DNA from 2 places in the Spongisporangium articulatum genome. Region 1 is predicted to be linked to the other one. Evidence: predicted binding sites of a transcription regulator. Region 1 holds the regulator's gene; the other holds the start of a gene.

Region 1 (4,206 bases):
CGAGACCTGCTGCGGGGAGGCGGTTCCCACGTTGAACCAGACCGGGGAGTTGAAGCTGAACACCTGGTGCAGCAGCATCCAGGTCAGCTCGTGCTCGAAGACCTCGGCGTCGGCCGGCGAGGCGAAGTAGCCGTTCTCGCGGCCGGCCTTCACGTAGGTCAGGACGACCCGGTCGATCAGCTGACGGAGGCTCCACTCTCGCGCGTCGGTACCGACCGCCCCCCGGAAGTACTTGGTGGTGACGATCGTCGAGGCGTTGACCGACCAGAACTCCGGGAACTCGACGTTCTTCTGCTCGAAGATCGTCTCGCCGGACTTCCAGTTGGTCTGGACGACGTCCCGCCGCTCCCACGTCACCTCGTCGTAGGGGTGGACCCCCTCGGTGGTGTACACGCGGTCGATGGTCAGGCCGGTGGTCTGGACCCGGGGTGCGTCGCCGTGCTCGGAACCCTGTCGCGCGTCATGCGCGGGTCGGCCGGAAGCCGTCTCCGTCATGCTGGAATTCCCCTTATCGTGCGAGTGGACGTATGAGTTGCTTGGTGACCGCCGGCGACGAAACCTTCCCCAGCCCCGCCGCCGGCGGTGGTTCATGTGGGTGGCTCCACACCCGTGGGCTCGCGTTCGGCCCGCAGCAGCGTGATCGCCGACTCGAAGTCCTCGAGGTTGTCGAACGCCTGGTAGACGCTGGCGAACCGCAGGTACGCCACCTCGTCGAGCTCCCGCAGCGGAGCCAGGATGGTCAGCCCCACCTCGTGCGCGTCGATCTCGGCGCACCCGGTGCTGCGGATGGTCTCCTCCACGCGCTGGGCGAGGTGGGCCAGGTCGTCCTCGCTCACCGGGCGGCCCTGGCAGGCCTTGCGGACGCCCGTGATGATCTTCGAGCGACTGAACGGCTCGCTCGCCCCGGAACGCTTCACGACGGTGAGGCTGGCCGTCTCGACCGTGCTGAACCGGCGGCCGCACTCCGGGCACTGGCGGCGCCGCCGGATGGCGGTGCCGTCGTCGGTGCTGCGGGAATCGACGACCCGGGAGTCACCGTGACGGCAGAACGGGCAGTTCATCTCGACCCTCCTCAGCGATCCCGACCTGTATCGCAGTCGCACTCCGTAGAACACCCGGGCGCCCCGACCCCTTCCACGTACGAGGCGGAAGAGCGACTACATCTGGGTGAAACACATCGGTGTAACTACAACATCTGGGGGTAGACGTTAAGCCTCAACCCCAGGAGGCGCAACCCTGCCACGCCCGCGTCGCTCGGAAGTCGCGAGGAATCCGGGCCGGCCTGCGGGACCGCCGCTGGTCACGACGGCTTCGTGACTTTGCGCAACCAAAACTCTACCCGCCGTGATGAGTTCGGGGCTCATCCGTTCGCCCCCTGGACGGGCGGGACGACGAACGCCCGGCCCCCGCGGACGGGGCACCGGGCGCTCGGCGAACCTTCGCGTGGGACCTGACGCGCGCTCAGACCCGGCGCATGACGGCGACGACGCGGCCGAGGATCGTGGCGTCATCACCGGGGATCGGCTGGTAGGCCTGGTTAGCCGGCAGCAGCCAGATGTGACCGTCGCGCCGCTTGAAAGTCTTCACGGTCGCCTCACCGTCGATCATGGCCGCGACCACCTCGCCCTGCTCGGCCACGGGCTGCCGGCGCACGGCCACCCAGTCGCCGTCGCAGATCGCCGCCTCGATCATCGAGTCGCCGACCACCTTCAGCAGGAACAACTCACCCTCGCCGACCAGCTGGCGGGGCAGCGGGAACACCTCGTCGACGGCCTGCTCGGCCAGGATCGGGCCACCGGCCGCGATGCGCCCCACGACCGGGACGTACGCCGGTGCCGGGCGATCGTCGCCGGCCGCCCCCTCACCCAGGCCCACCCCGAGGCCGGCGCCCTCGCCGACCTGGACCTCCACGCGACCGGACTCGCCGGGCAGGATGACCTCGATGGCCCGCGGCCGGTTCGGGTCGCGCCGCAGGTAGCCCTTGCGCTCCAGGGCCGTGAGCTGGTGCGCGACGCTGCTGGGGCTGGTCAGGCCGACCGCCTCGCCGATCTCCCGCATGCTCGGCGGGTAGCCGCGCCGCTCGACCGCCGACCGGATGGTCTCCAGGACGCGCCGCTGGCGGGCCGTCAGCCCGTCGCCCCCGGGTGGGCCGTCGGGCAGCGTGTGCACCTGGGCACCGGCCTCCTCCTGCGGGTCACGACCTGTCATGACGACCTCCCTGGTGAGCCGGCGGACAACCTCTGTCTTCGCGATCACCGTAGGGGCCGGACGCGACACAATCAAACACGTGTTCGAACGTGTCTCGATTCTGTCGGTGCCGCCTGATAGACATACACCTGTTCGATCGAACGCCCGTTCGACGGACAGTTGTTCGAAGATCGAGCCAGCAGGAGGCCGCCGTGAGCACCCTCGTCGCACCCCGTACCGTCGGCACCGTCGGCACAGTCGTCCCGGCGCCGGCCCTGAGGTCCTCCACGCTGCGGCTGACCGCCCGTGGCCGGCGCCTCGTCGGGTTCCTCGTGGCCACCGGGCTGCTGCTCGCGGTCGTGCTGGGGGCCCTGCTGCTCAGCGGCACCGCGCAGGCGGGTAGCGACGTGCACCAGGTCCCGGTCGGCTATCACGTGGTGCTGCCGGGCGAGACGCTCTGGCAGATCGCCGGTGAGGTGGCACCGGGGGTCGACCGCCGCGACACCGTGAACGCGCTGATCGAGCTGAACGCGCTGCCCACGGCCGCCGTCCAGGTCGGTCAGAGGCTCGCCGTGCCCGCACAGGCCTGAGCCGGGGAGTTCGACCCGATTCGTCGGGTCAACGGCTGATCCGGGCGTCCTTCTCCGCCGCCAGGGCGCAGCCTGCGGGTATGGTCCCGGTGTCCAGCAGTCCCTGGAGGGCTGTACTTCAGTCCCCGAAGGGATTGGCACGTGAGTGATCCGACGATGGATCTGATGGTCCGCGCGGTCGTCGCCAGACAGCTGCAGGTCCCGCCCGACGACGTGACCGCCGACCTCGACCTGTACGAATGCATGATCGATGACGAGCAGGCCGTCGCGCTGCTGGCCGAGATGGGCCGCGCGCTCGACGTCCGCTTCCCCGACGACTTCCTCGACGGGCTGCACACCTACGCCGACCTGACCACCGCGGTCCGCGTGTCACTCTCCTAGCTCGAACCCTTGGCCCGCTCGTCGAGCCTGCGCAACGCTCCGAGCACGACCTCCCGGTCCGTCGTCGACCAGAACGGCGGCAACGAGGAGCGCAGGAAACCGCCGTAGCGGGCCGTCGCCAGGCGCGGGTCGAGCACCGCCACCACCCCGCGGTCGTCGTCCGAACGCACCAGGCGCCCCACCCCCTGGGCCAGCCGGAGCGCCGCGTGCACGGCCGAGACGGCCATGAAGCCGTTGCCACCCGCCTCGCTGACGGCGCGGGCCCGGGCCGACTGCAACGGGTCGTCGGGCCGCGGGAACGGGATCCGGTCGACCACCACCAGCTGGCACGAGGCGCCCGGCACGTCGACGCCCTGCCACAACGACAGCGTCCCGAACAGGCAGGTCTCCGGCTCCGCGGCGAAGGTCCGGACCAACGTCGCGGTGGTGTCGTCGCCCTGGCACAGGATCGGCACGTCGAGCCGGTCGCGCAACGCGTCGGCCGCCTCCTCCGCGGCCCGTCGCGAGGAGAACAGGCCGAGGGTGCGCCCGCCGGCAGCCCGGATCAGGGTCTCGAGCTCGTCGAGCACGGCCGCGGGCAACCCGTCGCGGCCCGGCGGTGGCAGCGTCTTGGCCACGTAGAGGATCGCCTGGCGCGGGTAGTCGAACGGGCTGCCCACGTCGAGTCCGGACCACGGTGGCGACTCGTCACCGGCCAGGCCCAGCGAACCGGCCATGGAGTCGAACGAGCCCCCGAGCGAGAGTGTCGCCGAGGTCAGCACCACCGACCGGTCCGAGAAGATCCGCTCCCGCAGCAACCCGGCGACCGACAGGGGCGCCACGTGCAACCCGATCCGCTCCCCGCCGTCCCCCGGGCCCGACGGGCGCCGCGACCGCGACACCCAGACCACGTCGAAGCTGCCCGGGCCCCCCGCTCCCCCGGCCAGCCGCTCGGTCACGTCGAACACCTCACCGACCGCGGCGCGCGCGAGTTGCCTTGCCCCGTCGGCGGTTCCGTCGGTCGAGTCCTTGGCCTTGTCCTTCTCGCCCTGGCCGAGCAGCGACATCA
Region 2 (4,206 bases), on a different contig from region 1:
TCCGGTCTGCGGTTCCCGGGCTGCCGGGTCGAACGGCTCGACCTGACCGACGCCCGGCTGTCGGCGGTCGACCTGCGCGGTGCCTCGGTGGAGATCGCCGCCGGGTTCGACCGCCTGCGCGGAGCGGTGATCAATACGGGTCAGCTGATGTCGCTCGCGCCGGCCCTGGCCGCCCATCTCGGCATCACCGTCGACTGAGCTTTGCTCTGAACGCCAATTGGCATCACTGCCGGCCGTCGGACAGTGGGGTAGTTCTGCGCCCTCCCAGGGGGTCGGAACTACCCCGATCAGTGATCGACGACTGCTCGGGGGCTCATGGGCTCGACTGCGCCGCCCGTGTCATGACCGCCGCCGCGGCGGGTAGCCGAACAGCACGAGGCTCAGCAGGCCGAGGATGCCCGGGATCAGGAGTAGCGCCATGGTCGCGCTCTCGTGCCGTTCGGTGGCGTACTCCCCGTCGACCTGGAGCGGCACCGTGCCGCCCGGCTCGATCCAGTGCGGCACTTCGACGTCGTCCTCGTGCTGGCGGCCGCCGGAGGACCACCGCGTCCGGCAGACCGTGTGGTTCATCGAGTAGCGGCCGGTGGAGGGGCGGAAATCGCACCGGACGACGGTGCCGGTCACGGGGGAGTCGAAGAGGGCCGCGGCGGCGACCCCACCGACGAGCAGGGCGACGAGACTCAGGGCCAGGACGAACCAGAAGCTGGGGCGGTCCCACCGGCGCGGCGACCAGATCCCTCCGTGGCCCAGGTTCCTCGTGTGCTTCGGCACGGCCAGCGGCGAGCGGCCGTTCACGCGGGTCACCGGGACATTCTGCGGGTGGAGGGCCGGACAGCGGGTGGTTGTGGGGTAGTTCTGCGCCCTCCCAGGGGCCGCGATCTACCCCGCTGCTCAGGTCGGGTCCGGCGATTCGGCCTGCTCCGCGGGGGCACCCCGGTAGTGGAGGTAGTCGATGCTCATCAGCGCGACGATCCCCACCCCGGCGAGACCGCCCACGACCAGGCCCATCAGTGTCGCGTACCGGACGACCTGGCCCTTCGGAGGCGGCGGTGAGGTCATGCGTCGTCCCACTCGTCGCGCAGTTCCTTGCGCAGCACGTCGGCCTGGACGATCAGTGCACCCAGCAACTCCTCCCGGTTCAGCCGCGAGGTGGTCCGGTAGGCCCAGGTGACGTCGCCCTCGTCGTCGAGGCACTTGACCAGGACGAAGGCTTCGAGCGGCGTCCAGCCGGGCTCCAGGGGGTGGACCTCCAGCCCGGGAAGGGTGTCGGCCAAGGGGTGCCGCTCGTCCGGCCCCGCCTTTCCCTCGTGCCCGCTCATGGCCGGAAACGTAGCCCCGAGAACGCGGCGCGAACAGTGGATTTCCGCTCTGCCACCGCATCACTGGGTGGATCTTCGTGGGCTCCGGGCTGCGCAGATCCACCCGATCTTCGACCGGTCAGGGTTCGCGGTAGTCGGCGGCCAGGTCCTCGGGGGCGCGCATCCGCCAGGCGTCGGTCACGAGTTCGTGCAGCCGGGGCAGGTCGATCTCGGCGAGGCGGACCATGACCAGCGGTTGGTCGCCGTAGCCGGGGGCGGTGAAGAACAGGTCGGGTTCGCCGAGCAGGAGCGCCTGCTTCTCGTCCTCGTCGCCGACGTACAGCACGGCGACGTCGGTGCGGATGCGGCGCGGTCGACCGGGTTCGCGCTCGGGGTAGGACCAGATGAAACCGTGCCCGCCGACGCGGAAGTCGAACCCCTTCGAGGCGATCTCCTCGACATGCGGCAACCCCAGCGCGAGCCGGCGGACGTCGTCGGCGTCGACCATCGCCCACTCCGATCTCGAGAGGGCCGCGTTTCCGATTGACGGACCGCGGGGGCCCCGGTGTACATTCGAACTGTTCGAACACGTGTTCGAAAAGGGGAGGTTCGGGTGGCTCGGCGGATCGGTGAGGCAGTGGCGGTACGGCTCGCACAGGATGTCACGTCCGGCGCCGGGGCCGGGGTGGCACCCGCGTCGTTCATCTGGCGCGACCGGGTCTACGTCGTCCGTGAGGTGCTCGGCTACTGGCGCGAGCGGCAGGCCTGGTGGAACGCGCCCGCGGTCCGCGCCGCCGCGGTCGGGGAGGACCTCCCGATGGCCGTCGGCGCGGAGGGGCAGGCGCTCAAGGTCGCGGTCGACCACGAGCGCGAGGTGTGGCGCGTGGAGGCGCGCGGGCCCCGGACTGTCGGTGCCGGCGTGTACGACATCTCCCGTGAGACGACCCGGGGCACCGACGGCGAGGGCTGGCGCCTGCTGGCCGTCGCCGACTGAAGACGTGGGCGCCGATGTGCCCGGAACGGGCCGACCCTCCGGATCGTCCAGAAGAGCAAGAGCAGGACGAGCAGGCACTCAGGTCCAGCACACCTGATTCGCAGCAACCCTTCACCGACCCACGGGAGCGTGGGCGACGCACCACCGACGACGAGGAGGACGACATGTCGGCCACCACCCTGGAGCGACCGCCCGTCTCCACCGCTGCGCGCATGCTGCTCGAACGCTCCCGCGCCGGTCTGCTGTCGGCCTGCGCCGCCCGCACCCCCGGCGAGCGGTACGTCACCGCGCACCTCGCCGCCCTGCGCGCCGCCGCCGCGGTACTCGCGGTCCGCAGCCGGCCCGGTGGTCGCGGCGGTCCGCGCAGCGTCTGGGAGGTGCTGCCCCGCGTGGCCCCCGAAATGGGGGAGTGGGCCACGTTCTTCGCCTCCACCGCCGCCCGTCGGGCCGCCATCGAGGCGGGGCGCGCCTACGTGGTCAGCGGCCGTGACGCCGACGACCTGCTGCGGGACGCCGAGGCGTTCCACCACCTGGTCGAGTCCGCCCTCGGCCTGCCCTACCAGCAGGTGCTCCCCATCGACCTGCCCAGCTGCGAGTAGCCATCCTCAGTCGGGTGCGAACGAAAGGCCGGTCATGTCAGAGCCTTTCGTCCACCTGCACGTCGCTTCGGGGTACTCGCTACGGCACGGGGCGACCAGCCCCGGCGCGCTCGTGGCCCGCGCGGCCGAACTCGGCATGGACGCCCTCGCCCTGACCGACCGCGACGGCCTCTACGGGGCGGTCAAGTTCGTCCAGGCCTGCGAGAAGAACGGCGTCGCCCCGATCCTCGGCGTCGACCTGGCGGTCGAACCACTCGATCTGGACCAGGACGACGCCGCCCCCCGCTACGCGACCGTCACCCGGGCGGTGCGCAAGGCTCCCGTCCGGGGCGGGGCCGCGGTCGACCCCCGGCACCCGCGGGTCACGGTCCTGGCGCTGGCCGACCTCGTAGCCCGCCGCGCGATCAGCGGTCCGGACGACGGTCCGCGCCCGCCGGGTGTCGGCTGGGCCCGGTTGTGCCGGCTGGTCTCGGCCGCCCACGCGCGCGGCGAACGCGGCACCCCGGTGGCCGACGTCGACCTCGTCACGCGGCACGCCGCCCACCCGGAGCACCCCGAGGTCGCGGCGCTCGTGGTGCTGCTGGGCCCGGCCTCCGACGTCGGGCGCGCGCTGCTGGCCGGGCGCCCCGACCGGGCGGCCGCCCTGCTGCGACGGTGGCGTGCGCTGCTGCCGGCCGGCGCTCTGGCCGTCGAGGTGGTGAACCACCGCGGTCCGCGCGGGGCGCTCGCGGGCCGCGCGCACGCCGTCCAGCTGCTCACGCTGGCCCGCCAGGTGGGCGTGCCCGCCGTCCTGACCAACGTCGTCCGACACCTCGAACCCGACGGCGCGGTGGTCGCCGACGTCCTCGACGCCGCCCGGCGGCTCGTCCCGCTGAACGCCCGACACCTCGACAGCACCACCGCCGAGGGCTATCTCGCCGGTACCGATGAGATGGTCGCCCGGGCGGTCGAGATCGCCGACGCCCTGGGCGGAGGGGGCGGTCGGGACGAGGCGCGGTTGCTGCTGGCCCACACGCGGTCGCTGGCGATGCGGTGCCGTCTGGTGCCCAAGGTCGACCTCGGCCTGGGCAGCGCGCAGTACCCCGAGCTGCACACGCTGCGCCTGGCCGACAAGGAGGACGCGCGGCGCACCCTGCGGGAGAGCTGCGAGCACCAGGTCCTGACCCGTTATCCGCACGCCGACGAGAGCTTCCGGCGGCGGGTCCACGAGCGGCTGGACCAGGAGCTGGGGGTGATCGAGGAACTCGACATCCCCGAGTACTTCCTCGCTGTGCAGCGGGTCTGCGAGCTGATCCGGGACAAGCTCGGTGGCCGG

What was found. Region 1 encodes LexA, which represses DNA repair genes until DNA is damaged. Its sites were predicted from a motif close to TCGAACANNTGTTCGA; they were not measured.
Region 2: ACIB24_RS20390 (DUF6504 family protein) is a predicted target of LexA. The motif match lies at 1,881-1,896, and genes of this name have one in related genera.

Annotation. Positions count from the first base shown of each region.
Region 1 is NZ_JBITLV010000003.1:314,085-318,290, forward strand. It holds gene ACIB24_RS11070 (vitamin B12-dependent ribonucleotide reductase) at 1-495, opposite strand, end outside; gene nrdR (transcriptional regulator NrdR) at 588-1,061, opposite strand; gene lexA (transcriptional repressor LexA) at 1,462-2,208, opposite strand; gene ACIB24_RS11085 (LysM peptidoglycan-binding domain-containing protein) at 2,400-2,777, shown strand; gene ACIB24_RS11090 (acyl carrier protein) at 2,919-3,158, shown strand; gene ACIB24_RS11095 (ATP-dependent DNA helicase) at 3,155-4,206, opposite strand, start outside.
Region 2 is NZ_JBITLV010000007.1:271,160-275,365, reverse strand. It holds gene ACIB24_RS20415 (pentapeptide repeat-containing protein) at 1-198, shown strand, start outside; gene ACIB24_RS20410 (hypothetical protein) at 340-804, opposite strand; gene ACIB24_RS20405 (hypothetical protein) at 892-1,059, opposite strand; gene ACIB24_RS20400 (hypothetical protein) at 1,056-1,319, opposite strand; gene ACIB24_RS20395 (MmcQ/YjbR family DNA-binding protein) at 1,438-1,806, opposite strand; gene ACIB24_RS20390 (DUF6504 family protein) at 1,912-2,292, shown strand; gene ACIB24_RS20385 (SAV_6107 family HEPN domain-containing protein) at 2,457-2,891, shown strand; gene ACIB24_RS20380 (DNA polymerase III subunit alpha) at 2,926-4,206, shown strand, end outside.